DNA from 3 places in the Undibacterium sp. TJN19 genome. Region 1 is predicted to be linked to each of the others. Evidence: predicted binding sites of a transcription regulator. Region 1 holds the regulator's gene; each other region holds the start of a gene.

What was found. The regulator FliA, encoded in region 1, starts transcription of late flagellar genes. The targets are predictions, from matches to a motif close to CTAAAGTTTNNNNNNNNNNNGCCGNTA.
Region 2: ACO0LH_RS08335 (DUF5610 domain-containing protein) is a predicted target of FliA. The motif match lies at 8,538-8,564, and genes of this name have one in related genera.
Region 3: ACO0LH_RS16810 (flagellar protein FlaG) is a predicted target of FliA. The motif match lies at 2,144-2,170, and genes of this name have one in related genera.

What each region holds. Positions count from the first base shown of each region.
Region 1 covers NZ_JBMPPL010000011.1:47,917-58,741, forward strand. The annotation lists gene flhF (flagellar biosynthesis protein FlhF) at 1-545, shown strand, start outside; gene ACO0LH_RS23245 (MinD/ParA family ATP-binding protein) at 538-1,380, shown strand; gene ACO0LH_RS23250 (RNA polymerase sigma factor FliA) at 1,388-2,119, shown strand; gene ACO0LH_RS23255 (flagellar motor protein) at 2,101-2,841, shown strand; gene motD (flagellar motor protein MotD) at 2,866-3,681, shown strand; gene ACO0LH_RS23265 (flagella synthesis protein FlgN) at 3,718-4,206, opposite strand; gene flgM (flagellar biosynthesis anti-sigma factor FlgM) at 4,209-4,520, opposite strand; gene flgA (flagellar basal body P-ring formation chaperone FlgA) at 4,673-5,407, opposite strand; gene ACO0LH_RS23280 (RCC1 domain-containing protein) at 5,710-7,191, opposite strand; gene flgB (flagellar basal body rod protein FlgB) at 7,525-7,929, shown strand; gene flgC (flagellar basal body rod protein FlgC) at 7,935-8,339, shown strand; gene ACO0LH_RS23295 (flagellar hook assembly protein FlgD) at 8,369-9,037, shown strand; gene flgE (flagellar hook protein FlgE) at 9,099-10,436, shown strand; gene flgF (flagellar basal-body rod protein FlgF) at 10,498-10,825, shown strand, end outside.
Region 2 covers NZ_JBMPPL010000002.1:27,951-38,775, reverse strand. The annotation lists gene rbsK (ribokinase) at 1-289, shown strand, start outside; gene ACO0LH_RS08365 (BMP family lipoprotein) at 593-1,597, shown strand; gene ACO0LH_RS08360 (ABC transporter ATP-binding protein) at 1,794-3,323, shown strand; gene ACO0LH_RS08355 (ABC transporter permease) at 3,397-4,479, shown strand; gene ACO0LH_RS08350 (ABC transporter permease) at 4,476-5,447, shown strand; gene ACO0LH_RS08345 (nucleoside hydrolase) at 5,849-6,841, shown strand; gene ACO0LH_RS08340 (2OG-Fe(II) oxygenase family protein) at 6,854-7,696, shown strand; gene ACO0LH_RS08335 (DUF5610 domain-containing protein) at 7,824-8,489, opposite strand; gene ACO0LH_RS08330 (cytidine deaminase) at 8,856-9,257, shown strand; gene creB (two-component system response regulator CreB) at 9,293-10,069, shown strand; gene creC (two-component system sensor histidine kinase CreC) at 10,066-10,825, shown strand, end outside.
Region 3 covers NZ_JBMPPL010000006.1:2,702-13,526, reverse strand. The annotation lists gene ACO0LH_RS16820 (pyridoxal phosphate-dependent decarboxylase family protein) at 1-569, opposite strand, end outside; gene ACO0LH_RS16815 (hypothetical protein) at 757-1,698, opposite strand; gene ACO0LH_RS16810 (flagellar protein FlaG) at 1,712-2,089, opposite strand; gene ACO0LH_RS16805 (isochorismatase family protein) at 2,311-2,841, opposite strand; gene ACO0LH_RS16800 (LysR family transcriptional regulator) at 2,922-3,785, opposite strand; gene ACO0LH_RS16795 (quinone oxidoreductase family protein) at 3,918-4,889, shown strand; gene ACO0LH_RS16790 (lipocalin-like domain-containing protein) at 4,924-5,460, shown strand; gene ACO0LH_RS16785 (HAD-IA family hydrolase) at 5,457-6,068, opposite strand; gene ACO0LH_RS16780 (C13 family peptidase) at 6,109-7,656, opposite strand; gene murB (UDP-N-acetylmuramate dehydrogenase) at 7,691-8,719, opposite strand; gene ACO0LH_RS16770 (YajQ family cyclic di-GMP-binding protein) at 8,808-9,293, shown strand; gene ACO0LH_RS16765 (retropepsin-like aspartic protease family protein) at 9,300-9,941, shown strand; gene ACO0LH_RS16760 (hypothetical protein) at 9,983-10,372, opposite strand; gene ACO0LH_RS16755 (hypothetical protein) at 10,431-10,772, opposite strand.

The DNA.
Region 1 (10,825 bases):
AAATCCTGGGGGTGATGGTGCATGCGGTCAAGGACGAGGCAGATTTGCGTATTGCCCTGGCTGAATTAAAAAACAAACATACGGTATTGATTGATACTGTCGGCGTCAGCCAGCGCGACAAAATGGTGACCGAACAAGTTGCCATGTTGTCAGGAACAGACACCCCGGTGAAGCGTCTGCTATGCCTCAATGCAACATCAACTGGTGAAACCCTGAGTGAAGTGGTGCGTGCTTACCAGGGAAATGGTCTGGCCGGTTGCATTTTAACCAAGCTCGATGAAGCTGCCACGATAGGCGGCGCACTTGATATTGCCATTCGCCAGAAGCTGATGGTGTATTACGTCGCCAGCGGCCAGCGGGTACCGGAAGATCTGCATATCGCCAACAAGCAATACCTGATTGACCGCGCCTTTAAATTGAAGCGCGAAACCGCTGCTTTCCGCTTTCTCGACGAGGAACTGCCTCTGCTAATGGCGGGTACAGCCACAGGCGGCCGTATTTCAGGAAGTGCAACTACGGCAAACCGGGAGGTGTCTCTTGGCTAGATTTGATCAGGCAGAAGGTTTGCGCCGCATGCTGGCGGGGCCCAAGCCCCGGGTATTTACGTTTTTGTCGGCATTGAAAGAAGACGAGAAGAGTGGCATGCTCGTCAACCTGGGGGTTACCCTGGCACGTCAGGGTAACCAGGTCACGATGGTTGACGCCCGGGCTTCGGAAGACAGTATTGGTGCCTGGCTCAACGCAAGCAATGATCAGACCTTATTGGATGTAGCGCAACAACAGCGTACAATGAAGGAGGCGATTAAAATCGTCGCTGCCGGCTTGTCGGTCACCATGTTGACGCGCAATGCAGATTGCATGGCAAAATTACCGCCAGAAGGTGCGCGGCAATTGTCCAGGGTTTTTGATGTGGTCGCGCATCGCTCGGATCTGGTTATCGTTGACAGTGAAATCAACCTCGAAGCTGGTTTTCCGCTCGCCTCTCTGGATGATAGCGAATTGGTGATACAGGTTTCTGCCGACCCTGACATGATCAAGGCTGCATATGGCCTGATCAAGCGGGTCAGCAACAGGTTGGGTCGACGTGGCTATGGTATTTTGGTTTCTGGCGCTTCGGAAAAAGAGGCAAGATTGATTTATACGAATATGGCTCAGGCGGCAGGCCGTTATCTGGCGGTGCCTTTGCACTATGTCGGCAATGTGCCGGACGATGAACATTTGAGAAAGGCGGCACATTTGGGACGCTCAGTGATTGATGCTTTTCCGAAGGCGCGTGCTTCGCTGGCTTTTTCCAGGCTGGCTGAGCAATTGGCGATGAGTGCACGCACCACCTTGGGCATAGAGGGAGTCCCTGAGTTGGGTGTTGGTCTCGGAATTTAATTAAAAAATGTACACCGCTAGCGGAAAGTCAGATAAAAATTTCCTCCTGAGGGAGCACGCCCCACTGGTCAAGCGCCTTGCTTACCAGTTGAAGGCGCGTTTGCCCCCCAGCGTGGAGGTGGATGATCTTGTGCAGGCCGGCATGATAGGCTTGCTGGACGCCGTTAACCGCTATGAAGATACCCACGGCGCGCAGTTTGAAACCTATGCGGTGCAACGCATACGCGGTGCCATGCTCGATGAATTGCGCAGCAGTGACTGGTTGCCGCGTGGTGTGCGCCAGAATATGCGCAAAATCGAAAATGCCATGAATAGTCTGCAACAAAAGCTGGGGCGACCACCACTGGAAACCGAGGTGGCAAAATCGCTCAAGCTCAGTCTCGAAGAATACCAGGATTTGCTGACCGACAGCGGTGGCCATCAACTGGTGTATTACGAAGACTTTCATGACGCCGATACCAAAGAGCATTTTCTTGATCATTACTGTTCTGACCTGTCTGGCGACCCCTTGCAGGATTTGCTGAACGATGATTTCCGTGATGCCGTGATCGGTGCGATTGACAGCCTGCCTGAACGCGAAAAACTATTGATGGGCCTGTACTACGAACAGGAATTGAATCTCAAGGAAATTGGCGCCGTGATGGGGGTCTCAGAATCGCGGATATCACAATTACATAGTCAGGCCGTGGCCAGGCTCAGGGCATACTTAAGGGAGAAAGCGTGGACTGGGCTAGCGTAGTCGGACTGATTCTGGTTGTCGGCGGCATCGTATCTGGCCAATTGCTGGAGGGTGGACGCTTGTCTTCCTTGGTGCAGCCAGCGGCATTTGTGATCGTGGTGGTCGGTACACTGGGCGCGGTCTTGATGCAAAGTCGTTTGAATTCATTCAGGCAAGGGCTGCGCATGCTGCGCTGGATCGTTTCCGAGCCGCCTGACACCAGCAAGAAGAATGTTGAAGATGCCCTGGTCTGGAGCGTGGTTGCCAGGCGTGAAGGCTTTTTAAGCCTTGAACGCTATATGAATGCCTCTACCGATCCTTTCATTGGCAAGGGTTTGCGTCTGGTGATTGACGGTATAGATCCAATACGCCTGAAGGATATCCTTGACGTTGATATTTCGCTGTATGAAATGGAGCAACGCCAGGCCGCAAAAATCTGGGAAGCAGCTGGCGGTTATTCGCCCACTATCGGGATTTTGGGCGCAGTGCTGGGCCTGATTCATGTGATGGAAAACCTGAGTGACCCATCCAAACTGGGTGGCGGCATTGCAGTTGCTTTTGTCGCCACGATTTATGGTGTAGGCATGGCGAATTTGTTGTTTTTGCCAGTCAGTCATAAATTAAAAGAGATCATCATGCGTGAGGTGACGAGACGTGAAATGCTGTCAGATATCTTCTACAGTATTGCCCTGGGCGACAGCCCGCGTGTGGTTGAGGAAAGACTGACCAATCATAAAAACTAAGCATGCCTCATTAAATCAACTCATATGGCCAGAAAAAAATACCACGAAGAACCAGAAAACCATGAGCGATGGCTGGTTTCTTACGCGGATTTTATTACGTTGCTATTTGCTTTCTTTGTGGTGATGTATGCCATTTCTTCGGTCAACGAAGGTAAATACCGGGTTTTATCGAATTCACTGACCGGTGCTTTTGGCAAAGTCATGGTGCTCCAGCCAAAACCGGTGGAGAGTAGCAGCGACCCGGCAGTCAGGCTCGATCCGCTGCCGCTGATAAAAAATCGCGCCAGCGAAGCATTGCGTAAAGAACGTGCGCAGATGACTACCATGGCCAAAGACATCATGACTGTACTGGAACCACTGGTGCGCGAAGGCAAGGTCAGGGTCAGCCAGACCAGCCGGGGTATTACCATAGAAATCAATGCCAGCCTGTTGTTTGCCCCTGGCGATGCTCGCTTAAACGTGGATTCCATACAGGCTTTGAAAGCGATTGCCGGTGTGCTCAAGATTGATACGCATGCAATCCAGGTCGAAGGGCATACTGATAACGTACCTATCAAAAATCCGATTTACCCTTCCAACTGGGAATTATCTGCGGTCAGGGCCAGTACGGTAGCACGCTTGCTGACCGAAAACGGCGTGGATGAGGCGCGGGTGACTGCGGTGGGGCAGGGCGCAAAATTGCCAGTCAGCGAAAACGAAACGCCAGAAGGGCGTGCCAGAAACCGGCGGGTGTCGGTCACTATTCTGGCTGTATTGCCCGAAGCAGCGGTCGATGTGCCGATTGCGCCAGTGAAACCAGTCAGCAGTTCCTTGCCACAAATTAAAACAGACCCTAATTAGGATCTGTTTGCTTGATACCCGCTTCTTTTTTGAGGTTCAGGTAGCTATATAGCCTTTGCCAGGTGTGTTTTTAATTGTTGACTGGCCGTTCGGGCCATACATTGAGCCAGCAGGGTTATTTTGCTGCAACACATTCAAGGTGGCCTGGTTTATTGACAACCTGCGGTTGATCAATGTGCCATTGGTGCGGTTAACTTCTTTTGCCTGTTGAGATATTTGTAATAATTTTTCCCAATAGCCTGCCAGCGTACTGACGTTGCCTGCATGTTCCAAATAGGCGCGCATGCCTTCAATATCTGCTTTATAGCCTAATTCAACCAGGCAAGTATTGCGCTTTCTTTCCAGTTCGGACATCTTGCTGACCAGTTGCCCTTTGCTTTGGATATATTCATTGAGCAAACTGACATCGCTTTCAACAAGTGCGGACTGTTCTTTCTTCAGCAATTCAGCCAAGGAAGACATGGTATTCACTTCTTCCTGTATACACTGTTCAATGACAGCGTGTCCGGAACTTGTTGCGTTCATGATCAGCGTTTTCTGGCGTTAAGTAAATCTTTGACAGTTTCCAATAGCCCATCAGCGACTTTCTCTGAATTGACCTGAAAACGGCCTTCAGAAATTGCCAGTTTGATGGCTTCCACCTTCTTCGTTTCGAAGACAGCGTTGCTTGCCTGCGTGCTTTGCAATGCCTGCAATTGCGTGGACAGGGTTGAAATCTGTACATTATGGGAAGGCGTTGGAACTGCATCCGCCTTGCTATCCGCCGGTTTTTCCGTGCGTGCCTGCTGCGGGCTTACTGGAAGTCCGGAGGTCTTATTTAGTGCGTCATCAATTTTCACAGCGATACCCTCAGTATGGGAATTACAAACATCTACATCCAGTTTATCGGCTGTGTAATTTTAAACTTTAACCTTACTTCAAAAAAATATTGCATTAATTTAATTGTATTGATTAACGGAAACATACTCAAAATATTTTGAAATATTTTCTTTTAATAAACTATTTCTATAATGCCACCGCTTTTAGCCAGACCACTGACAGTCTGACCTGAACTGGTTTTGGCTTTGGCAACCTGTCCGTCGGACGCGTTATTGAGAGCGATGGCATCTGTCATTACCTGAAAACCTGGCCCTGAGCTGATGACACGCACCGATTGTCCCTGTTGTATGACCGATGGATTCTTCATCGCATCGACACGCAGCACGCTGCCTGAAGGGATGGATACCTGCATGGCCTTGCCCACCGCCTGATCTGGATTGGTAACCACACCTGCCGGTAGTTTGGAAATATCCCCTTTTACCTTGGTCAGATCTGCCAGTGTCAATACCTGTCCCTGCACAACCGGGTTGGTCGCTACGTAATACTCGGCGGTAACCTGCACATTCGCCTGCAAATAGATTTGCCAGGCTGTGGGAGCTACGCACTTGATAACAATCGTAATTTTGCCCCAGGGCTTGCTGCCGGGTGGTAAATAGGGGGTAGGGCTGTCACAGGCGGCCAGATTAAGACGTTTATCAACTTCACCAACCGTGACCTGGACTTGCCCAGGTTGTGCCGCCGCTTGTTGTGTCAAAAAGTCAAGAGCAAGCTGGCGCAGCAGGGCTTGATCCTGCAATCCTGCTGGATTGCCGCCATTGATTGCCGGGTTGGCTGCCAATGCCATGTCAGCCGCAGCGAGCAAGCTGGCAGCAGCGAACAGTTGTATTAATGTTTTTAAGGGTTTCATCAGATTACCCGCAGGTCTTGGTTCCGAATTCCATTTTAGAACAAGCACGCTGTATTGAATGCATAAGCAAGCAGGGAATTCAGTGTCTGCTTGGAGGATTAAAATGAAATTCTAAAATCGGCATATTGGATACTTATGATTATCGAGATCTGCACTTTAAAGACCCATATAATCAGTGGTTTGAATGAAATGAATTATTTGAAAAACCTAAAGCTATGATGCTATTGACGTGCAGTTTTCATTGCTGCCTCAATATAAAAACGGATGCACTTATGTGCATCCGTCATACTGATTTTTTCGCGTTAAATTGCAAAATATGTGTCTGAACTCCAGGAGCTATCGCCATACACGTTATAGCCCTGAACTGACCAAATGTATGAGCCAGAAGGAAGTGGTGTACTCGTAATTGTGCAAAGTCCAACCCCGGATTCACATCCTGCTGCGGCAGCTGTGTAGACTGTAATTACGCCATTTACTTTCAGCCTATATGAAGTTGAGCCGGGTGCTGGTTTCCATGTATAAATCGGAGTGTTTGAAGTTACAGGACTAATTGTTTTTGGAGCACCTTGTGGTGGTCCGCCTGATAAGCCAATCACATCGACTGGGACTATTGGGTTGGCAGTAGAGTTGTTACCCAGTTGACCATAGATATTGGACCCCCAGCATTGCACGCCAAACTGCAATATTGCGCAACTAGAATTTGTTCCTGCAGAAACTAACGTTGCAATACCGTTTCCTGCCGTTAAATTCATGACATTTGTTGGGATTGATTTATTTACTTGATCACCAGTGCTTAGCTGTCTTGATCCGTTTAATCCCCAGCCCATTGCAACACCTGATGTTGTGATGGCTAGTACGTCACCACCGTTTGCACTAGGAATAGAAATACTTGCAATGCTCGGAATTCCATTTATTTGGGTTGGCAGATAAGGGACGTTATTATTAATCACGCCATTTCCTAGTTGCCCATAGATATCCCAACCCCAGCATTTCACTGCTGCTGATGTCGTTCTGGCGCACGTGTATCCGTTGCCACTTGATATATCTACTGCATCGCTTATTCCTGTTGCAGTAATAATGCCTGAACCACTTTGTGTCGTGCCGTCACCTAATTGCCCAGTCGCATTCTGGTCCCAACATTTTACTGTGCTAATGTTTGTAACTACACAATTATGAAAGACACCACTCGATAATTTCGCCACCCCGGATAAACCTACAACGGTTGTTGGGATGTTTCTCGCTACTTGGGAGCCATCACCTATTTGAAAGTATTGGTTGTTCCCCCAGCACACAACCTGCCCGTTGGAAATAAGGGCGCATGTATGGTTATAACCTGCGGAGAGAGAAATTACTCCAGCTAGCCCGACAACATCTACTGGAGTTGTTTTGCTAACGAATGTTCCGTCACCAAGCTGACCGTCCGTTCCTAAGCCCCAACACTTTACTGTGCCACTCGTTGTAAGGGCGCATGTGTGATTATAGCCAGAGCTTATTGCTTGAATATTTGCAGTAAGTCCAATGACATTCACGGGGATTAGTTTGTCTACTTTGGTGCCATCTCCTACTTGTCCATTTAAATTCATTCCCCAGCACTTTACTGCTCCAGCGCTAGTTAGTGCGCAATGAGACCCAAATCCACTTGATAGCGATATCACAGGTTCTGCATTCACCTTGAGTGAGACAAATAATAAATTTATTAGAATAAGAAAGGAAATTAGCGTGGAGAATGCCCAATTAGGTATGAGCCTTGATTTTTCAGATGATTGATTGACCGTTGACGACATTGCAATACCTCCTATTAATTTGAAAATTGCTTTTACACCTTGATTTATGTCGAACTCGATTGGATCTTTATTGCGATGTCCTTTCTGTGTGCACGTGGATAGTCGATCTAAGCCGATGCTTGGCTATGATCAAAACCATAATAAATTAAAGAATGAGTATTGCCAATAAAGAAATTATTTTTTTGCATTTAATTTTTATATGGAAATTTTTAAAGCTTAAAACAGGCGGGATTATGTCTACTTAATTGATGGATTGAATGGTGTTGGGTAAAGATATGATTCAAGGTAGAGTAAACCGTTATGCGTTGATGTCTTGCGGCAGAGGAGAGGAAGATGACCGGCAAGTTAGATGATTTTTTTCGTTTTCATGAGGCAGCACTGTCTGTCAGGGGGCAGCGTCAGCAATTGCTGGCCTCAAATATCGCCAATGCAGATACGCCGAATTACAAAGCCAGGGATATCGATTTCTCAACTGCGTTAAGCAATGCCCTGCATCAAAACCTGAATCAGTCGCCTACGGCACTGAATAAAACGGCAGATCAGCATATTGATACACCAGGGTCAATTGCCGGCAGTGCACCGCAATACCGACCCACCGTGCAAGGAAGTGTGGACGGCAATACGGTTGATATGGATGTCGAACGCAACCAGTTTACTGACAATGCCCTGCGCTATGAAGCCAGCCTGACCATGATCAACATGCAGATCAAGGGCATGTTGGCAGCGATACAAGGATAAACATCATGTCACTCTTCAATGTATTTAATGTTGCCGGTTCTGCCATGAGTGCCCAGGCACAACGGCTCAATGTGGTGACCAGCAATTTGGCCAATGCCGATAGCGTCACCAGTTCTGACGGTCAACCCTATAAGGCCAAACAGGTTGTGTTCACTGCTGTGCCGCTGGCAGGTACCGCTTCTACTGCGGTAAAGGTGAATGAGGTTGTAGAAGACAGCAATCCGCCTAAACTGATGTATGACCCCAGGCATCCTTTGGCAGATGAAAAGGGTTATGTGGCAACACCGAATGTGAACGTGGTTGAAGAGATGGTCAATATGATTTCTGCCTCGCGTTCTTACCAGAATAACGTAGAAGTAATGAATGCTGCAAAAACCATGTTGCTCAAGACGCTTACTTTGGGTCAATAAGCAAAAGCTTCGTCAGAGGGAATAGATAAATGACTACCGTACAAACCAATACCGTTGATCCATCCTTGCTTGCGACCATGAATGGTGGCAGTACAGCAAAAACATCAACACAGGATGCCCAGGACCGTTTCATGACTTTGCTGGTAACCCAGTTGAAGAATCAGGATCCTTTAAATCCCATGGACAATGCCCAGGTCACCAGTCAGATGGCGCAGCTTTCCACTGTCAGCGGCATTGACAAATTAAATGCGACAGTAACAGCCTTGAATGCCAGTTTCCAGACAGGGCAGAACCTGCAGGCAGCCAGCATGATTGGTCATGGCGTGATTGCACCAGGCAGCGCAATGACGGTGACAGATGGCAAGGGTATCTACGGCGTTGATTTGCCGCAGGCAGCCGACAAGGTCGATGTGGTTGTACATGACAGCACAGGCGCAGTCGTCAGGAAAATGAGTATCGGCGCATTGCCGCAGGGGACCAATACCCTGACCTGGGACGGTAAAACCGATGCGGGTGCTACTGCCGCCAATGGCGTGTACAAGTTTGAGATTGCTGCGAGTTCAAGTGGCAAGAGCCTGGACGCGACCAGCCTGGCTTTTGGTGTGGTGTCCAGCATTACCTCCGGTACACAAGGTATGAAGTTAAGCGTTGCCAATCTCGGTGATATCAGCATGACCGATGTCAAACAAATCTATTGATCCATGGCGCGATCCTGAATCAAACAGTATCAGTGAATTATTCAATTAAGGGAGAAAGATCATGGGTTTTCAACAAGGCTTGAGCGGACTGAATGCCGCTTCCAAATCGCTGGATGTGATTGGTAATAATATTGCCAATGCCAATACGGTAGGTTTTAAACAGGGTCAGACGCAATTTGCTGACGTATATGCAAACTCCCTCAATGGCTCATCTGCTGGTACGGTCGGTATTGGTACCAAGGTGTCAGGCGTGGTCCAGCAATTCACGCAAGGCAATATTTCGACGACCAATAATCCGCTTGATATCGCCATCAATGGCGGCGGTTTTTTCCGGATGACGACCAATGGCGCGGTGACCTATACGCGCAACGGCCAGTTCCAGCTCGATAAGCAGGGCAATATTGTGAATGCACAGGGCGCGAAATTGACTGGTTATGTTGCCAATGCCGCTGGCGTGCTTTCAACCGGTGCAGCTTCACCCATCAATATCAATACGGCTGATATCGCTCCAGCCCAGACCACGCTGATTAACGCGGTCATGAACCTGGATTCACGCAAACTGGTGCCAGGTACGCAATTGCCAGTAACCACGCCGCCTGTGATTGTGCCTGTGGCTTTCAGTCCGACTGACCCAACAACTTATGACAGTTCCACCTCTCTGGCTGTTTTTGACAGCCTGGGTAATTCCCATGTGGTGCAATCTTTTTTTGTCAAGGTAGATAATCTTGCGCCACCCGGACCTACTGCACCAGCCACGATAGAGTGGGATGTGTTTGCGACGGTTGACGGTAACCTGATACTTGGCCCTGGTGCGACCACCAATTCCATTACCCGTATTGGTTTTAACAACCTGGGGCAGTTGACAGTGGCGACACCGCCTTTCTCTGCCACCGAAACCAAAGCGACAACTTTGGTCGTGCCAGTGACTACAGGTGCGGTTACGCCTATCAATACCACCATTGATATCAAATATGATTTCACGGGTACTACGCAGTTTGGTTCTGATTTCAGTGTCAGTAAAAATACGCAGGATGGCTTCGCATCAGGCAAGCTGTCAAAATTCAATACTGCCAAAGACGGCACGATAGTCGGTAGCTATACGAATGGTAAAACCGCAGTGCTGGCGCAAGTGGTGCTGGCTAATTTCACCAATCCGAATGGTTTGCAATCAACTGGTGATAATCAGTGGATAGAAACTGCTGATTCCGGCAATGCGCTGATCGGGCCGCCCAATTCTGGCAGTCTGGGTACGCTGACTGCCTCAGCAACAGAAGATTCGAATACAGATCTGACTGGTGAGCTGGTGAATATGATTACTGCGCAACGTATCTACCAGGCGAATGCGCAAACCATTAAAACCCAGGATCAGGTATTGCAGACGCTGGTCAACCTGCGTTAATGCTCAGGGCTTGCATTCTTATGGTTTTATACAATGACATTGAGCGGAGAGGGGGACGCGCATGGACAGGTTAGTCTACACCGCTATGACTGGTGCCAAGCATATTCTTGAGCAGCAGGCAACGACCTCGCATAATCTGGCGAACGTCTCTACCACCGGCTTTCGTGCACAGCTTGATTCATTTCGCGCGGTTCCTGTCCTGGGAGATGGCTTGCCCACCCGTGCCTTTGTCGTTGATGCGACAGTGGGTACTGATTTTTCAACTGGCAGCATGCAGGTTACCGGGCGTGAGCTTGATGTGGCGGTGCAGGGCAAGGGCTGGCTGGTGGCTGAAAAGGCAGATGGTACGGAAGCTTTTACCAGAAGCGGTAGTTTGAAAGTCAGTGAAA
Region 2 (10,825 bases), on a different contig from region 1:
CACGAGTGTGGTCTTGCTGACCATGGGCGAGCATGGCGCGCTGATCACCGACGCCAGCGGCAGCCAGTTCATTGCAGCGGTCAAAGTGGATGTAGTAGATACCACCGCAGCAGGCGACACCTTTGTTGGCGCCTTTGCAGTGGGCATTGCAAATGGCCTGAGCATGATGGATGCCAGCCGCGAAGCGCAATATACGGCAGCCCTGACGGTCACCAAACTGGGTGCGCAAACGTCCATACCGCACCGTCACGATGTGCTGGAATTCATGGCAGTACGCAAGGCTGCCTGAACAAGAGAACACCGTCAGGTTTCAGCAGCATCAGTACCCGAATAAGTGCACAGGACGAGCATACGCTGCATAAAGATGCGCCAAGCCAGTCTGAACACGGTTTTTGATAAAATTTCGCCTGCATGACATCAACGAAATGCCTGTGCCATGTTAGGCTTGCGAACGCAGTCCAAAGCTACCGTATCTGAATCAGCGCAGGGCAACCAGGGCTGATTCATTGTGCGGATGAACAGTTTAATCGTGCCAGCCTGAAGCGCCATACATCGCTTCGCTTGCACAACGACATCTGAATAAGGAATTTTCATGAAACTCAAGCAAATCTGCCTTTCCCTGGCGACCCTGCTGGCTGTCAGCGGTGCCGCCAGCGCGTATGCTGCGGATCTTAAATTCGCGGTGATCTATGATGCAGGTGGCAAGTTTGATAAATCCTTCAACCAGTCGGCCTCAGAAGGTGCAGAGCGTTTCAAGAAAGAAACCAAGCTGAATTTCCTGGAAGTACAGGTCGCCAGTGACACCCAGACTGAACAGGTCTTGCGCAACCTGGCCCGTAAAAATGTCGACCTGATCGCCGCTATCGGCTTTGGCCAGGCGCAGGCAGTACAAAACATTGCCAAGGAATTCCCTAAAACCAAATTTGTACTGATCGATGGCATTGCCACTGGTGACAATGTCAGCTCGGTATTGTTCAAGGAACAGGAAGGCTCTTACCTGGTCGGCGTAGCGGCAGCAATTGCCAGCAAAACCAAAAAGGTCGGCTTTGTCGGTGGCATGGATATCCCGTTGATACGCAATTTCTCTTGCGGTTATGCACAGGGTGCAAAAGCCACCGATGCCAAACTGGAAGTCATACAAAACATGGTGGGTACGACACCGGCTGCCTGGAATGACCCTGCCAAGGGCGGCGAACTGGCACGTGCGCAGTTTGAACGTGGCGTTGACGTGATCTTTGCCGCAGCCGGTGGCAGTGGCCTGGGCACTTTGCAGGCCGTCAAGGAAAAAGGCAAGCTGGGCATAGGTGTGGATTCCAATCAGAACTACATGCATCCGGGCAGCATGCTGACTTCCATGGTGAAACGGGTTGACCAGGCCATTTACGACAGCTTCATGCAGCTGAAAAATGGTAACTGGAAAAACGGCACGCAGTACAAAGGCCTGAAAGAAGGTGGCGTTGACTGGGCGCTGGATAAAGATAACCGCAGTGTCGTCAGCGCCGATATGGAAAAACGCGTCAATGCCGCCAAACAGGACATTATCAGCGGCAAGGTCAAGGTTGTTGATTTCCGTGAAGGCAATAAGTGCCCAGTCTGATGTCGGGTAACAAGTCACGCAATAGCTGATGTAGCAAGCAGGTGATAAGCAAGTAGTGAGTAAGTAACAAGCAGAAAACCAGATAAGTAGTCATGCTCAGGGGCGCAGTATCTTTTAAAAGAGTACTTGCGCCCTGATTGATGTGTAGACCCCGCACGCCATTTTTTGCACACCGCATTTTAAAGAACGCCAAAGTATGCAGCCAGCAGTCGAATTTCAACAGATCTCCAAACGCTTTGGTGCGGTACAGGCCAACCGCGATGTGAGTTTTTCTATTGCGCCGGGGTCCATCCATGGCGTGATCGGTGAAAACGGTGCCGGCAAATCCACGCTGATGAGCATACTGTATGGCTATTACCGCGCTGATGGTGGCAAGCTGCTCATCAATGGCGTGGAACAAAATATCCGTAACAGTCAGGAAGCCATCAATCTTGGCATAGGCATGGTGCATCAGCATTTCATGCTGGTAGAAAACATGACGGTACTCGACAATGTCATGCTGGGTACGGAAGGCGGCTTTCGCCTGAAACCCAAGCGCCATGAAGTCGAGGCGAAGTTGCGTGAGATTTGCCAGCGTTATTCGCTTGATGTCGACCCGCTGGCTACCATTCATGACCTTTCTGTCGGTGTCCAGCAAAGGGTGGAAATCCTCAAGCAGATTTACCGCAGCGCGAATATCCTGATCCTGGATGAACCGACCGCCGTATTGACGGTGCAGGAAACGGCGTCCCTGTTTGAAGTACTGCGCCTGTTTAAGGAACAGGGCAAGACCATCATTCTGATCACGCACAAGTTGCAAGAAATTCTGGATATCACGGATCAGGTCACCGTCATGCGCGCTGGCACGGTTGTGGGTTCAGTCGCGACCGCAGGCACCAGCAAGGAGCAACTGGCCGAACTGATGGTGGGCCGTCCGATAGAAACCCATCTGCCTCGTGCGCCTTATGCGCCCGGTGCGACCGTGCTGGAAGTCAGTGGCCTGAATCTTGTCAACGATCAAAAAGTCAGTTTGCTGAAAGACGTCAGCTTCACAATCCGCGCTGGCGAAATCGTCGCCATTGCCGGTGTGTCGGGCAATGGCCAGAGTGAACTGCTGGAGATTTTAAGCGGCATGCGCTTGCCCACCAGTGGCAAGCTGCAAATGCAGGGTAAGGATTTGCCAGGCAAGGGCCGCAAGGACGCCGATGGCCTGCCAGCCACCTTCCGCGACCTGGGTATTGCCCATGTGCCGGAAGACCGTCTGCGTGATGCCGTTGTCAAAAATTTCTCCGTCATGATGAACAGCTTTCTGGGTTACCAGAAAAAACTGGGCAAGGCCTTTGGCCTGCTCGACTACAAACATATTTTAAGCAATTGCAATGATCTGCTGGCGAGGTTTGATGTTCGCCCGGCAGACCCGCAATTGCGTATCGCCCTGCTGTCTGGCGGTAACCAGCAAAAAGTGGTGATGGCACGCGAAATTGCATCCAGCCCGCAATTGATGCTGGTGGGCCAGCCTACGCGCGGCGTTGATATTGGCACCATAGAAAGCCTGCATGCACGTTTGCTGGCAATGCGTGATGCCGGCATTGCCATCCTGCTGGTATCAGTAGAGTTGGAAGAAGTACGCGCCCTGGCAGACCGTATCCTGGTCATGTCCAGCGGCAGCATTACCGGCGAACTGAAGGCAGAAGAATTTGATGCAACGCGTATAGGCTTGTTGATGGGCGGCCTGCACAAACACTGAACGTAGTGACACGCAGACCAGACCCAGCCAGAGACAAGCAAACAAAAGTGACAAAACTAGCGACCAGACAATAATGAATCAAGCCGATCTTCCCCGTTGGGCAACCGCCTTTGCCTTGCCGCTACTGAACCTGTTTTCTGCTCTGCTGGTGGCAGCAGGCGTGATTTATCTATTGGGTGAAAGCCCGGTAGAGTCTCTGGGCATCCTGGTCAATTCCGCCGTGCTCAATCCAGAAGGCCTGGGCTACACCCTGTTTTATGCAGCGACCTTCATCTTCACTGGATTATCCGTATCGATTGCCATGCAGGCCGGCCTGTTCAATATCGGCAGTGAAGGCCAGATGTATGTCGGTGGTCTGGGCCTGAGCTTTGTTTTGCTGGCGCTTGATTCCAGCCTGCCGGGCTGGATACTGATACCGCTGGCAGTGCTGGGCAGTGCTGTCTTTGGTGCCGCCTGGGCTTTCCTCCCGGGTTATTTGCAGGCAAAACGTGGCAGCCATGTGGTGGTGACTACCATCATGTTCAATTTCATTGCTGCCTGCCTCATGAATTTTGTCATCATCAGCTTCCTTATCCCGGCCGGCCAGCAAAATACAGCCAGCCGCCAGTTTGCCGATGCATCCTGGTTGCCCAAGCTGAACAGCATCTTGCCGGTACTGGGTGAAACACCACTCAATATCAGCTTCATCCTGGCGCTGCTGGCACTGGTGATTTATGGTGTGGCTGTCTGGCGCACCACCTGGGGTTATCAGTTGCGCGCCACCGGCCTGAACCAGCATGCAGCGCACTATGCGGGCATCTCGATCAGCAAGACCATCATTATCACGATGATGATTTCGGGCGCGCTGGCAGGTCTGGCGGCAGTGAATTCTGTCATGGGTTCAACACACTACCTGAACCTGAATTTCCCTGCCGGGGCGGGGTTCATCGGTATTGCGATTGCGCTGATGGGGCGTCAGCATCCGGTCGGTATTTTGCTTTCATCCATTTTGTTTGGCGCATTGATACAAGGTGGCTTTGATCTGTCTCTGGAAAAAGCCAATATCCCGCCAGAAACGTTTATCTTCATCCAGGGTTTGATCATCCTGTTCTGCGGTGCGATGGAAAACCTGTATGCCCCTGCCCTGTCTGCCCTGCTCAAGCGTAAGGAAAAATGATGTTTGATGATTTTCAATTTTCCAGCATCCTGGTATCGACCATACGCAATGCGCCGGTATTGATGTTTGCGGCCATGGCTGGCTTGTTTGCTGAACGCAGCGGCGTGGTTGACCTGGCACTCGAAGGCAAAATGCTGGCCGCGGCCTTTGTCTCTGCCGCCGTGGCGTTTGCGACGAAAAGCCCGTGGCTGGGTATATTGGCAGGTGTCGGCATTTCCGTCGCCATCGCCTTGTTGCAGGGCTTTGTCAGCATCACGCAAAAGGGTAATCAGCTGGTGGCCGGTATCGCCCTCAATATCGCGCTGGGCGGCCTGACTTTTGTTATCGCCCAGTACCTGTTTCAGCAGGGTGGGCGCACGCCTGACCTGGGAGATGCACGCCTGTTTGACATTGTCTTTCCCGGTTCAGAAGCAGTTGCCGGCATTCCTTTCATCGGCTGGGTCTATACGAAACTGATAGGTGGCCATAGCGCACTGGTGTACCTGGCGTTTGCACTGGTACCGCTGGTGCACTGGATTTTGTATCACACCCGCTTTGGCCTGCGCCTGCGCGCGGTTGGCGAAAACCCGCATGCAGCAGATGCAGCAGGTATCAATGTTGAGCGCACCCGCTTCATGGCCATGCTGTGCGCTGGCGTCTTGTGTTCATTCTCTGGTGCGTATCTGTCGATCGTACAAAGCGGCTTTTTCCTGCGCGATATGTCAGCTGGCAATGGCTACCTGGCCCTGACCGCCCTGGTATTTGGTAACTGGCGGCCGATGTATACGGCTTTAGGCTGCCTGATGTTTGGTTTCTTCGCTGCTTTGCAGGTACAGATAGAAGGCGTGATCTTTCCAGGCATAGGCAAGATACCCGGCTCTCTGGTACAGATGATTCCTTACGTCGTGACCGTGATCGTATTGGCAGGCTTGATGGCAAAGTCCGTCGCCCCGAAAGCGATAGGTCAGCCATTTGTGAAGTCACGGTAATTGATTGAAATAAAACCTTTCAACACGGGGACACAGAAGGGGCACGGAGGGCACAGAGAAAAGCGAATGAAGAGCAACGAAGGTTGGCTTCTCGTAGGTTGGGCTACGGTTTACCAGCCCAACGCTCGGCGTTTCAATAAGGTATTCGTCGATTGTAGGCTAAGTGTTGGGCTGATGAAGCGTAGCCATGCGTGGCCCGGCCCAACCTACGTGTTTGCAACCTACATGAGTATTCCGTCTTTCTCTGCGCCTCCTCTATTTCTCCGTGTCTCTGTGGTAAGCCTTTCGGTCTTGCACTACACAACATAATTTCGACCTCCTTGAACCGGGTCAACTGCAACAATTCACATCGCGACTGGGTTCTGCTCAATGGCCAGCCGATGTAATTTTGGAGAGCATTCATGTCAACAAAACACAAAGTCATCTTTGATACTGATCCAGGCGTCGATGATGCAATGGCCTTGTATTTCGCCCTGGCCCATCCTGATATCGAAGTGGTTGGTATCACGACTACTTTTGGTAATGTCCATGTTGAACAGGCAACCATCAATGCCTTGTACCTGACGCGCATCGCTGGCCGTCATATCCCTGTCGCACATGGTGTACCTGTACCTTTCGCCAAAGCGCCTGGCATGCCGCCAGATTTCATCCACGGTGCTGATGGTCTAGGTAACCTGAACAGCCGTATTGAAGTCGGTGGCAAGGCGGAAGTAGAAAGCGCAGCAGAATTTATCGTCAAAATGGCACGCCAGCACCCGGGTGAAATCACCCTGGTTGCAGTCGGCCCATTGGGTAACCTGGGCCTGGCCCTGAAGATGGAACCACAACTGCCAAAACTGCTGAAGCAGGTCGTGCTGATGGCAGGTACCGTCGATGAACCAGGCAATGTATCGCCAGTGGCAGAAGCCAATGTCTGGAATGATCCTGACGCAGCGGACCTGGTCTTCACAGCAGGCTGGGATCTGACCATGGTAGGGCTGGATGTCACACACCGCGTGGTCTTGCCTTCGACCTTCTTTGCAGCTCTGGCAGAAAAACACAAGCACGTGGCGATGGATACCCTGTCACATGCAGTCAACTTCTATGCCAACTTCTACCAAAGCATACGCCCGGACCTGGGCCATGCCTGCTACGGTCATGATGTACTGGCATTTGTCTGGCTGGTGGCACCGCAGATTTTTGAAACCAGCTCTGGCCGCGTACGCGTTGCCAAAGAGGGCATAGGCAATGGCCAGACCATGATGGCAAAACTGCCTATCCCTTATCCACAGGCAGGTTGGGAAGCCAGCAAACCAGAAACGCGCGTTTGCATGAAAGTGGATGCAGAAGCATGTAAACAATTGATCGATGCAACCCTGGCGTCAAACTGGTTGCAGGCACCGCTGGCGCAATAAGGGGAGACCATCATGTTTATCGAACCAGTTGATTATCGCGCACCCGATGCTGCGAAAAAATTCACTGAAAGCCTGCACCGCACTGGCTTTGGTGTATTGACCAACCACCCCTTGTCGCAAAGCACACTGGAAACCATCTACAAGGAATGGTATGAGTTTTTCCAGACCGATGCGAAAAACAAGTATGACTTTGATGCCGAGAAAATGGATGGCTATTTTTCGCCAAAAATTTCCGAGACAGCCAAGGGCCAGACCAAGCGTGACCTGAAAGAGTTTTATCATATCTACCCTACCGGCCGTTATCCGTCTGAAGTGTCGGATGCTGCTCGCAAATATTATGACGATGGTGCCAAGCTGGCAGCAGAGTTGCTGCAATGGGTAGAAGATCATTCTCCTGCTGACGTCAAGGCCAGGTATTCCATGCCCCTGTCAGACATGATCACCGACAGCGACCTGACCCTGCTGCGCGTTCTGCATTACCCACCGCTGCGTGGCGATGAAGAGCCGGACGCAGTGCGCGCTGCGGCGCATGGCGACATCAACCTGCTGACCTTGCTGCCTGCAGCAACCCAGGCTGGCTTACAGGTACAAGGCAAGGATGATGCATGGCATGACGTACCTTGTGATTTTGGCATGCTGATCGTGAACATTGGCGACATGCTCGATGAAGCATCTGCTGGCTACTACCCATCGACTATCCACCGCGTACTAAACCCTACCGGTGAAGAAGCGAAAAAGTCCCGCATTTCTTTGCCTCTGTTCCTGCATCCACGGGCTGATGTGGTGTTGTCTGAACGTCATACCTCGGGTAGTTATCTGCAAGAACGTTTGCGTGAACTGGGTGTGAAGAAGTAAATTTTTTAGAGTTCAATTCTGCAAGAAAAAGCCCGCAACAGGTAACTGCTGCGGGCTTTTTTTCATGACGCACCGAGTGTCTTCATGCTCTTTGACTTACTGCGCCATGCAGGACAATCACCTGAAGTCAGGCCGCCTTTGCTGCGGTGACAGTCACAGGTTTAGACAATGTAACGGTGTCGCCAGATGGGATGCCATTGGCTGCCCAGCTATCAAATTCTGTGCGTATGGCTGCCAGTGTTTGCTTGCTGATATCAGGCAAACTGCCACCCAGGATATCGGAAGCTTCTTTAAAGCCCTGCTCAACGGCAGCACGCACTTTTTCAAGTTTGGATGGATCATCCCCTATTGATGCCTTGGCGAAACTTAAAATGCGTTCGGCAGTTTTTTGCACACTGAATTCGCCGCCATCAGCAATTGCGGCCTTGGCAGCACTGATGGCTTCTGGGCTGGCAGACACTTTTTGTTCACCACTGGCAACCTTATCAAACTGTAAACCTTGCTGCTCTACCAAGGGCCTGATCAAATCGATAATGGCCTGGGCTTTACGGTCCGATTCTTCCAGCAATGCCTGCAAATCAGCCTGGGCTGGCTTATTCAGGCGCGGATCGCTATAAACGACATTGTCGCTGTCGGAACTGTTCAGACTGACTTTGTCAGTCGCGACGCTAGTGCTGGTATTGGTATTGGTATTGGTGGCCGCAGCAGTATCGGTAGCAGACTGGCGCTGTGTCAGCGGGCTGGCGGTCAGGCTTTGGGCAGATGTACCCAGTGTAGAAATAGTAACGCTCATTTTATGTTCCTCTGGTGAACGGCAATGAAAAACATCAAGACAGTTCGTTATCGGCGCGTAAGCGGGAAACTGTAAGCATGTGCGCGAAATAGTATCGCCTGAATTAAAGCAATCTGACTTTCCTGTGGGCGGCGATGACGCTGCAATGCAATAAATTCATGCATGACTGACATAGAGCCGATTTTAAGCATGCAGCCGTATTGCCACGCAAATCAGACTTCTGTTAAATACATCAGAACACATGCGAGATACTTATTCAGTTCGTTAGCTCACATTGAATGCATTATCGCTGGAGACAAGAGGCCTACCTATCGCCCACAACAGTGTTTGCGAATACAATATCGCCTATCTTAACGAAAGACAATTATGCTGACTCAAGAACAATTATTACAAGCTGCCAACACTGCCCGCGAATCTGCCTACGCGCCGTATTCCAAATTCAAGGTTGGTGCTGCTGTGCTGACGAAAGATGGCAAGGTTTTCCATGGCTGCAATGTAGAAAATGCATCTTATGGCCTGTGCAATTGCGCTGAGCGCACTGCACTGTTCAGCGCCGTTGCTGCAGGCTATCGCCCTGGCGATTTTGCTGCGATTGCCGTCACTGGTGATACCGATGGCCCTATCGCTCCATGCGGCGCCTGCCGCCAGGTCATCATCGAAATGGGTGGGCCGGATTTGCAGGTATTGCTGACAAACCTGAAAGGTGATCTGAAAACCACCACCGCCGGCGAGCAATTGCCAGATGCGTTTTATCTGAAGCCAGAATAAGTGACTAAGCGTTTACCATCGACCAGTCTGGCCCTATGTTGAAAACCATACTGATCGTCGAAGACGAAGTCAGCATTGCTGAAAACCTGGCCTATGCCCTGTCCACCGATGGCTTTCATCCTCTGCATGTCAGTCTGGGACAAAGTGCACTGAGTTTGTTGCGCGACTCAGCGAATGAATCAGCTAACAACCCCGCCAGCGCTAGCCCACCAGCCCTGGTGGTGCTTGACATCGGCTTGCCTGACATGAGCGGCTTCGATGTCTGCCGCCAGTTGCGCCAGTTTTCTGATGTGCCTGTCATTTTCCTCACGGCGCGTAATGATGAAATTGACCGCATAGTCGGTCTCGAAATAGGTGCGGACGATTATGTTAGCAAACCCTTTTCCCCACGCGAGATGGTGGCGCGCATACGTGCCATCTTGCGTCGCCAGGACAAGGCGGCACAGATGCATGCCGCCACACCCGCAACCACCAGATCAATATTACGCCTGGAACTGCGCGCAGACGAAGCACGTATCTTGTATTACGGCCAGGCACTGACATTGACACGCTATGAATACCTGCTGCTGAAAACTTTGATGGAACGACCAGGCCAGTTATTTTCACGCGCGCAACTGATGGAAATCGTCTGGGTGAATGCACCTGAAACACTGGAACGCACGGTGGATGCCCATATCAAGTCGTTGCGCGCAAAACTGCGTCAGGCACGTCTCAGTCATCAGGGCAATGCGAACGGCACAGCAAGTGAGGACAGCAATGACGAAGGCATACAAACACACCGTGGCATGGGTTATAGCCTGACACCCACATGAAAATAGGCCTGCGCATATTGCTGGGTTATTTCCTGATACTGGGCCTGACCGCCTGGCTGGTCTTGAATGTAGTGGTCGAAGAAGTGAAACCGGGTGTGCGTGCCACCCTCGAAGATACCCTCATTGATACCGCGCAAATGTTGGCGACACTGGTAGCAGAAGATGTCGCCAATGGTAATCTGGCTGATTCAGCACTGATGGCCCGCATACACAATTATGCGCAGCGCAGTGTCGATGTAAAAATCAGCGGCATACGAAAAAACAGCCTTGACTACCGCGTCTATATCACCGATATCAAAGGCATCGTCATCTTCGACAGCGAAGGGCTGGCCACCGGCCAGGATTATTCTCGCTGGAATGATGTCTACCTGACCTTGCGCGGCAAATATGGTGCGCGCAGTACCCGCCATGATCCCGCCGATGAAGGCAGTAGCGTCATGCATGTGGCTGCGCCCATCCAGCACCAGGGGCAGATCATAGGCTCACTGACGGTCGCCAAGGCCATCTCCACGATCAGCCCTTTTATAGAACGCAGCCAGCGCAAGATTTTGCAACGCAGCTTCTGGTTGCTGCTGGGGTCCTTACTGATAGGTATCGCTGTCTCATGGTGGCTCAGTAATGCCCTGAGCAAATTGCAGCGTTATGCCAGCAGTGTAGAAAATGGTGAAAAAGCCAGCCTGCCTTCACTGGGCAATAATGAAATCGGCCGCCTTGGCAAGGCGCTGGAAGCCATGCGCAACAAGCTCGAAGGCAAGC
Region 3 (10,825 bases), on a different contig from region 1:
GCATGCGCACCCGCAGAAGTATAGGCCACCAGCCTGGATCCAGATGCTGCCACGCCTTGCAGGCGCACGCTATTGCCCAGTGCCTGCGCCCTGGCGACAAGAACAGCGATAAAATTTGCCATCGATGTACCAGTAACAAACAAACCACTGGCACTATCTGGGAAATCAAACAGGCTGGCTACCCAGCGAGTCAGCTGTTTTTCTACTTCTATCGGCATATGGTCGCGCCCGCCGAGGTTGGCATTCAGGCCGGCGGCCAGCATTTCTGCCAGTGTACCGACTGGATTCCCGCCGCCATGCACCCAGCCCATGAAACCGGGATGGCTGTTACCTACCGAATAGGGCAGGATATTGTCCATGAATTGCTGATGCACGGTCGCCAGGTCGCTCGGACCAACCGGCAAGGTTTGCCTGAACTGCGCCCTGATCTCATCCGGGATACTTTGCCATACAGGACGCTCCCGTATGTGCTCGGCATAATCAAGTATGTCGTCGAGCATGCGATGCCCTTGCGCCCGCAGTGCTTGCCAGTCGTCGGGGTCCAGGGTTTCAGATACTGGTGCTGCCATGCATATACCCGTTTGTTCTAAGATCGTCCGCCAATTATCTATGAGAGTAGGACGATTGAAACAAGGAATACAGGCGTTTTTACAGCTTTATTGATACAAGGGTGAATTTATGCTTTTTTGCAACGATGATGGCTTCAATGTCGTCGTTACCTGACAACAAGTCTTAGCGTGTATTGACACGTGTGACTCAGGCGCTGGCAAGCATTTCGGCAAAAATACCGGCTTTAAGCCGTGCTCTGGGGCTGGACCAGTAATCAGCAATCTGCACTATCGTTTCATTTGCGGACTTGATGCTGACTGTCAGCGGCCTTTGCATCACAAGCTGGTGTACATAACTGGCAAAGCCATCAGCAAAATCGTCGTAGGCATTCGTCGCAGCATACAAGGTGGGGAAAGTAGTTTTTTGCAATGCCCGGTAGATTTCAGGGATCAAATCACCTGGCAATTGCTCTCCGGTATAAAAGCTCAGCCTTTTACGGTATTGGAAATCTTCCCTGAGCAGGGGTATCAAATCCCCACTCATGGCAATTTGCCAGGACAGGGAAAGGTAACTGTATTCTTCGGTAGACCTGAATTTTTGCGCGCCTATCCACCAGTCCGGCAGAAATTCGCTATTTGCGGTTAATACGTGGCCGAATTCATGCAGCAACAAAAACTGTATGGCGTTTTTGCGATTATCGTTTTCTGCAGTTTCTATCACCACTTCGATGCTGTAGTTATCCTGTGGTAAAAATGGTGTGTTTTCCTTCCAGCTGGCCCAGGCATTGGCTGAACGTTGCAAGAATGCATCTGCATCCATCAGGCAGACCATACCCAGAGAACTGCCATCCGCAGCCATCACCACATCCGTCAGAGCAGATGAGCCCAAACCGCGGGCAAAATAAACACCGAGCAAGGGTCGCTCCAGCATTTTTAAAACCGCCACAGGCATTTCAGTAATGGCTGAACGCACATCGTCCAGAAAATCTGCCTCTGGCAGCACTGCCTCAGGGAAATTCTTGTCCAGGTTTTGGCTGGCATTGACATTGGCGACATAGGCAAGCAGTTCCACCGGAGCCACCGCCAGGCGTTCTATGAGCGGGCGTTGCAACTGAGCGCGCCAGTATCCTGCATCAGACGTAAGGATCACGCATCTGCCCTGTTCACGCCTGATCGTTCAGTAACAAGCCTTTTTTACCACTTAAGTCCTTGGCAATCGACAAGACTTCAGCAGATGGAATCTGCCGGATAACTGCATTTGTTTCCCGGTCAACGATTTGCACCACAACCTTGCCTGAACCACTGTCGAGATTTAAATTCACACTATTGCTTGAATTAATGAATCGATTGATCTCATCGACAGATTGTTTCAACGCAGTGCTGCTGACAGCTGCTGTCTGCTTTGATTCCTCTGTCGCCGCGATTGAACCTGCGCTGGCATTTCCTGTTGATGTTGACAGTTTCGGTGTACTTTTAACATCCTGCCGAGGCTCAACAGCAGAGACGCTACTGCCCCCACCTGTTATTTGACTGATACTCATATCATTCCCCAACTTTAAGGATAAAAAGCAGAACGGATTACTGCGTTAACCCATTAACGGTAAAGTAACTTAAAAGTTTAGCTTTTTTATTTGAATAAGCTGAGATTCTGCTTTAAGCAGAAGAATGAAAAACCAGGGATAAGAAAAAAGTTTTAAATTAACAACAATACTGCCGTGCAAACTAATCGAGTTTGCACTGAGGTCAGCAGCAGTGGGTGAAATTAATTTCCGAACACTTCGGCAGTGGTGCGCACCATCAAACGACTGCTGGCGGGGGTAGAAATATTTTCCCATACCCAATTATGGTGCTCGACTATTTTATCGGCCTTCATGTGCGGTCGGTCACCTGTGGTATGGGCATCAGACAAGGCAACCACATCGAAACCATTGGATGCCGCAGCGCGCAGTGTGGTATCCACACAAAATTCGGTAGCCAACCCGCAGACAATCAAAGTGTGCGCGCCAGTGATCTTCAGGTGAGCCAATAAACCCGTATCGGCAAATGAATCGCAGGCAGTTTTATCGACGAAAACATCACCGTGGCTAAAAGGCAGTTCGGAAATGACTTCCCAGCCAGCGGAGCCGGCCATGGCGTCATCATTGGCATGGCGCACGAAGATCACTTGACCGCCATGTTTACGTGTGTAATCTGCCGCATATTGAATACGGGCAATCACTGCATCCTTGTCAAAACGCGGGGTCGTGCCATGCACCCAGGCGTTTTGCATGTCGATAATAATCAAGGTATTCATTTGGCTTACCTCCGTGCCGAAAACCACATCATACCGCGTTCATTTCGCTAGTGTGCGCTGCACAAGAACGATGTTGTGCTTCATTTCAAGGCGGTCATTACCGCATCGCTGCCAAATAAGGCAATCAGATAATCTGCCACCGCCCTCACCCGCGGCGAACGCCGTACGTCATTGTGCATAACCAGCCAGAGTTTTCTTTGCACCGGGCAGGTTTCTTCTTCGATGAGTACCAACTCCCGGCTGCCATTTACCAGATAACGTGGCAATACCGTAACGCCCAGACCTGCTGCTGCAAACTGACGCAAGACCATTTGATCATTGCTGCGCAAAATTTTTCGTCGCCCAACGGCATGTTGCTCCAGCCATTGATGATGGGGTGTGCTGGAATCTTTTTCGTAGGCGGCAAATTCCCAATCCTGCGCGATGCGACCTTTCAGGTAAGCCTTGCTGGCGTATAAGCCATAGGCAATGCTTGCCAGTGGCTTGATGACCAGACCTGCCGTTTGCGGACGTGCCATGCGCAAGGCGATATCTGCTTCGCGCCGCCCCAGACTCACTTGCTGACGTTCGGCCAATAGCTCCAGATCTACGCCTGCCAAAGCGACAGGCAGGTTTTTCAAATGTGGTGCCAGCAAAAACGCCGTCAGGTTTGGCGGTGCAGAAATGCGCACTATACCTTCCATTTTCTCCGCACCCAGGGCTTTTCTTTCAAAAGAAAACCAGCGATCTTCTACCTCGCGCGCATGAGCAACCAGATCCTGTCCCTCGATGGTCGGTTGCCAGCCACGCACGAGGCGGTCGAATAAACGCAAGCCAAGTGCTGCCTCTAAAGCATCTATGCGACGCGCCACAGTAGTGTGCTCTACCTGCAAACGACGCGCAGCACCGGTCAATGTACCACTATCGACCAGTGCCAGAAAAAAACGTAAGTCATCCCAATTCATCATTGTGCAATTATGCACACTCCAGGCGAATCTTTCAGGAATTTTCTTTTGATACGGATTTGACTAAGCTCTTTGCATCCAGTCAGGCAGTCGTTACTTGATTGCTGCCACGCTTTATACGAAAGAAAAATCATGAAAGCCATACAGTTTTTAAAACAGGGCGGTCCGGAAGTATTGCAACTTGTTGACTTGCCCGTACCAAGGCCAAAAGAAGGAGAAGTGCTGGTGAAAGTCGATTTTGCCGGCGTCAACTTCGCTGACATTTATCAGCGCAATGGACAAAACCCAGTCACCCTGCCCTCATTGCCCGGAGCCGAAGGTGCCGGGGTCGTCGTCGATGGAAACGCCACGTTTGCCGCCGGCACACGGGTGGCATGGTTGTCTCAACCTGGTTCATATGCCGAATATCTGGCGATCCCGGCTTGGAAACTAATCAGACTGCCAAGTGACATCAGCAACCAGCAGGCAGCTGCCGCCTTGCTGCAAGCTGTCACCGTGCAATATCTGACAGAGACCAGTTATCACGTACAGGCAGGCGATAGAGTGCTAGTGCATGCAGGCGCTGGTGGCGTTGGCCTGCTATTGATACAACTGCTAAAGCATAAGGGTGCAACAGTCTTGACCACGGTATCAAGCGCAGAAAAAGAAACATTGGTAAAAAATGCAGGGGCCGACAATGTGATTCGCTATACAGAGACTAATTTTGTTGAGGCAGTCAAGGAATTGATGGGGCAACAAGGCGTTCACGCGGTCTATGATTCTGTTGGCCTGACAACTTATCTTGGCAGCATGGCCGTATTACGTCCATTAGGCACACTGGTGCTGTTTGGGCAATCAAGTGGCACTGTCCCTGCAATAGACCCGATGAGTCTTTGTCGTCACGGCTCCTTGTTTTTCACTCGCCCTACTCTTGCCCACCATGTAGCCGATGCAGCCAGTCTGACGCAACGCAGTCAGCGTGTCCTTGGTTGGCTGCAACAACAGGTATTGCAGTTGCGCATAGGCGGTATATACGCGCTTGGCGATGCCGCAAAAGCACATGCTGATCTCGAATCCCGGAACACCAGCGGCAAGTTGCTGCTGTCGGTCGCCGCAGATATCTGAACGTCATTTCCCTTCACCCTTATCACGCGATATCATGAAAACTTTTCTCCAAATAGTACGCGCCATCAGCCTGATTGGCATCATCGGTTTCAACCTGCCTTCCTATGCAATGATGCAGCAGGATATAGACCCAAATGAACAGGCACAAAAGCGCCTGACGGGTACCTGGACCCTGATTGACGCACCAGAGATTCGTGCCGACGGTAGTCGTGGTGAAACTTTTGGCGCCAACCCGCATGGTCTGCTGATCATTGATGATACTGGCAGATATTCCCTGCAAATCTATAAATCAGAACGCAGCAAATTTGCTGCCGGTGACAAACGCAAGGGCACTGAGGCAGAATTCCGCGCCGCTGTGCTGGATACCAGTTCACATTACGGGCGCTGCTTTATCGATGTAGAACGGAATGTATTGATCTTCAGGATAGAGCATGCATCCTTTCCCAACTGGGATGGAAGCGAGCAGGCAAGGCAATTTGAATTCAAGACGGACGTGCTTAGCTACCGCGTACCAGCCAGTGCCAGCGGCAATGGAACTACGACGATTTCCACCTGGAAAAAGATCCGCTAAGTTAGCCTTATGCCGTTAGCAAGCAAGGTGGTTTGCACATCGGCAAACCCATCTGTATGAAAGGCTTTGATGCCCAGTTCTGCCGCGGCCAGCACGTTGGGCTGGACATCATCAAAGAACCAGACTTCATCCGGCGTGACCTGGCAATGTGCCAGTGCCATGGCAAAGGCGGCAGCATCAGGCTTGATTGCACCCAGCAAATGTGAAGACATGGCAAGATCAAAGTCCGTATCAAGCTGACCAAATTTTTCCCAATGCAAGACGTTGGAATTGCTGAGGCAGGCAACACGGTATTTTTGACGCAAGCGCTGTATCAACCAATGCGCACCAGGATAGTAACCCTTGAGCCAGGACAGGAATTCTGAGATGAAATCCTGCTCAGACAGCGTCAGTGACCATTCTTCAATAAATTGACGGGCAAATTCTGAAGGCGCTATCTGCCCCAGTTCAAAGCAGCGAACCACAGGTGAAGAAAGCCATTTCTCTTTCAGTATCGACAGTTCTGTACCCTCTATAGTTTGCGGCAAGAGCGCTTGCAGACGACTGAAGGTATTGTTTTCTATCAGCACCCCGCCCAGGTCGAACAATAATAACTGCGGCAATTTCATGGCCAACCTCTCGTAATGAAACAGTCCGACACCAAGCCTGCTATTTTTCCTGCCGGGATGATGCCTGCTGCTTCAGTCTTTGCTCCAGTTGCTGCAATTTTTCACGGATATGCATGCCGACCGCGATTTGGGGGTTTGAATAACCATCGGTCTTACCGGCCTCTTCTTCACGCTGTTTGATAATCGGGCGCACGGCAGCATGGGCTGCTTCGAAGGAAAGCGTCTTGTCCCGCAATTGCTCATCGTACATGGCACGGCCAAAAAAGGTCAGATCAGATTTGCTGCCACAACCGTACGAAGTGTGATCTGCATCAGACGCCGTCATGACCAGCGTATTGGCGTCTGACAGTGGTGCAATCCAGTTACCGGCATAACACGCCGATATGGAGATGACGCGGTTTTTAATACCAGCATCATCAAGCCAGCGCTTCAGGTCAGCGGGTGTGACAGGGTTCACCGTCAACGGCCAGAAGCTGGCCGCCAGTTCACCATCACTGGCGCCGTGTGAAGAAAAATGCATGAACAATACATCTTCATCGCGGTCCATGCGGCTGGCAATATGCGTTATCGCTCTTTGCAAATTCAGTGGCGTTGCCCAAGGCAAGCTGTCCATGGTTTTTGGATTATTTGCCAGTTGCAGGCTACGTCCTGCGGTATCAAAGCGTTTCTCCATCATCGTTGATACCATGGTGGTTTCATTCAGGAAAACATTCTCTTCACCATAAGGGGCAAAGGTCAGGCTATATAAATCAATTACGCCAGGCCTCTGCGGTTTGATGTCGTCCAGTTTTTGTTTCAGCAAGGCAGCCTGGGTTTCAAATATCTCTTGCGTGATTTCAGGCGCCTTGTCATTTGCTTCATTTGCTTCATCCGCTTCAGCATTCGCTGGGGTTTTGACTTCCTGGCGTGGATACCAGAATTGCGTGGACCGCGTACTGATCTCCAGTCCAAAAGCGGTCAGCATGACAACGCAGACAAACAGCATTGCCCCAACGCGGCGATCACTGGAGCGCCACAAGAACAACAGTTGTATCAACAACACCAGAAAAGGGGGTGCAAGATAAACCAGCCATTGCATGCGCAACCCCAGGTTCGACAAATCGTACCACCCCAGCCGTATGCATATTGACCCGATTGAGCAAACGACGATATTGAGCACCAGTATCTGGGCAAGTGCCAGCGTCAGCAAGCGGCTGGTATCTGGTGCTATCTTTGTGTTCACATGCAAGGCTTGGTGCAGACCTACGGGGCGCAAGTGGTAACAAGCCCATGCCAGCGCAGCAAAATAAAACCAGCCAGACGAAAACACCTGCCAGAAAAATTGCGCGGGACCGACAATCATCGTGCGCTGTATGGCAATATGTGTCAGCAGATACAGTGCCATCAGCACCGCGATGATCACAGGTGAAGCAGGCACGCCCTGCCAGTGTGGCTTTAGGCAGACACTGACTCGTAAAGCCTCGGTCATCAAGCGCTTAATAGTGAACGCATTGCCTTCTGGCGGTGTCAAGCAATCAGCGTCTGGTACGCTATCGTGACCGACCAATTGTTCATCATCACTGGTATTTTCTGGCGAAAACTCTGACATTTACTATCCTGTTATTCAATGACAAAAAGTCTGGTCATACAAATACGGGTTCTGCTTCGAGCAGAACACCAAACTTCGCTTGCACGTCAGTCTGTACGGCTACGGCCAATGCGCGTACCTCAGCGCCTGTAGCGCCACCATGGTTGACCAGAACCAGTGCCTGTTTTTCATATACGCCTGCCTGTCCCAGTTGCCGCCCTTTCCAGCCACACTGGTCAATCAGCCAGCCGGCGGCCAGCTTATAGTCTCCACTTTCCTGAAGATAGCTGACCAGCCTTGGATGTGCGTCAAGCAAGCTATGACGCTGCGCAGCAGACACAATCGGGTTCTTGAAAAAACTGCCTGCATTGCCGATCTGTACGGGATCAGGTAACTTGGCCTGACGTATGGCGATCACGGCATTGCTGATTTCTTTAGCTGTTGGAGTAGCAATTTGCTGCTGGTTCAAATACTGTGCGACATCAGCATAATTCAACCTGGCTTGCCATTGTTTAGGCAAGGCAAAGCGCACACTCAGTATGACCATGCGATCTTTATAAGCCTGTTTGAAAATGCTGTCGCGATAGGCGAAACGGCAGGCCGCCTTGTCGATGCGCACGATATTGCCAGTAGCGAAATCAAATGCTGTCAGACTATCAAACACTTCCTGTATCTCCAGCCCATAGGCACCAATATTTTGTATCGGCGCAGCGCCCACGGTGCCCGGTATCAGTGACAGATTTTCCAGACCACCGACACCTTGTGACAAAGTCCACAAAACAAATTCATGCCAGTTTTCGCCAGCGGCGGCCTCGACATGCACAAAATAATCATCTTCATCAATAATTTGTCGGCCCTTAAGACACATCTGCACGACCAGTGCATCAACCTGATCCGACAAGACCAAGTTGCTGCCACCGCCCAGTATCAGGCGCGGCAGTTTTTTTAACTGACTGTCATGATAGATGGCTTGCAATTGCTCAAGATGCCCAATGCGCAAAAATTGGCGGGCGCGGGCAGCGATGCCAAAAGTATTCAGGTTTTGCAGAGGATAATCTGCTAATAATGGAAGTAAATTCGTCATAAGCCTCAAATTATAGCCTTAGCACTCTTATGCCTGCCTGCATTTGCTAAAATGTGGCTTACTTAATTATTTTCAGCAAGGAAGTGACATGCCCTCATTCGATACCGTTTCAGAAGCAAACATGGTTGATGTCAAAAATGCGATAGACCAAACCAATAAAGTCGTTACCAATCGCTTTGACTTGAAAGGCAGCAGTGCCAAGGTTGAACAAAAAGAACGTGAACTGACGATTTATGGCGATTCAGAGTTTCATCTTGACCAGGTTCGTACCGAATTGACAATGACCCTGGCAAAACGCAATGTCGACGTACGCTTTCTTGATCTGGGCAAGATCGAAAAAATTGGTGGCGACAAGGTTAAACAGGGTATCAAGGTCAAAAATGGCATTGAAACTGAAGATGCAAAGAAAATCGTCAAGGCCATCAAGGATAGTAAACTGAAAGTACAGGCCAGCATACAAGGTGACTCGGTACGCGTCACCGGTGCCAAACGTGACGATTTGCAAGCAGCCATGACGATGCTGCGCAAGGATATCAAAGACCTGCCGTTGGAATTTAATAATTTTCGCGATTGAGTAACAATGCGCCACTACCTGAAACATCTTTCCCTATTGACATTGCTGGCCTGCGCCAGCACGGCCCACGGCACTGAAATTGGCGTGGTCGGCTTGTTTCCGGGAAAGGCGATACTGGTCGTGGACGGCGCACCGCCCAAAACCTATTCTGTCGGCAGCAATATCGGCAGCGATGCAAAACTGATTGAGGCCGATCGCGAAACAGCGACTGTCATGATCAAGGGCAAGCGCCAGGTGCTGATCATGGGACAAACCGTGCATCACTCTGCCGGGGGGACTGGCAATAGCATTGTTTTAAAAGCAGGTGACCGTGGCCATTTCATGGCCCCCGCGGTGATCAACGGCGTCAGTGTGAATATGCTGGTTGATACCGGCGCCAGCGTCGTCGTACTACCAGCCAGCGACGCCATCAGGATGGGTCTGAATTACAAACAAGGCGCCCCTGGTCGCGCCAACACTGCAAATGGCCTGGTCGATATGTATATGCTCAAGCTCGATACTGTCAAAATTGGCGATGTCGAATTGCATCAGGTCGACGCTTCTGTCATTGAAAAAGGCCTGTCCGTCCCCTTGCTGGGCATGTCATTTTTAAACCGTATGGAAATGAAGCGTGAAGGTGATCAGATGACGCTAACGAAGCGATATTGATACTGGCTTGGTTGCCGAATTGACTGCATGTATATGTAACTTCAGGTTTTCGGGATAATGAGTACTCTCGCCCAAATATGTATATGACGCATTTCTGCGGCCGATGATTCAATCACATCATCAATCACAACAGCATTACCGCCAAGCGCACACGATTTTATTCTAAGCTCTTTGTACCCTTCATCATTTGTCCTGACTACGCCACCAAAGAAGATGTTGCCTTTGATATGCGTTTCAATGTTACCGATGATTTTGGAACCAATTGGCAATGCAGATTTATCGATTATCTCAATCTGGCATTTGTCTGCCAAAACTGGTTGAATATCGCCTACCGTTTCGACTTTACTGACGGTTGCACATCCACTGAGCTGAAAAATCAGAAAAAAAACAAAGAAGGTGCGCAATGGATTTGCAAAATGGTGATGTTTCATGGATTCTTATTTTATCCGTCGCAATCCTGAAATCACGACGGAATGAGGTTTTACAGTATTAATTATTTGCCATTTTAATCAATTCAGCCGCTATTTGGCATGACCATGCTTTTTGACCTGCGCCACCAACAAAACCCGTTTTTGTTGTTACGGTAATGAAGGTATTTGCGGCGGAAACACTCTTCAGATTGACGAATAACTCTTCACCACCGCTACCAACAACCAATCCAATATTTCTGTTTCTTTGGGCCTTGATCACAGTGTCAGTCTCAGAAGAAACGGTTGCGTTGACGCCTGTCAGTACCTTCTTAGCGATAGTTTTCGACGTATTCAGATCTTTTTCCAGCAAAACAGAAGCGTCGTAACAATCATCGCTCTTTGTAATTTGATTGGCTTTCAAAGCAGGCGTGTATGCATACTTACTTGTTTCAACACCTGCACAACCAACCAGGG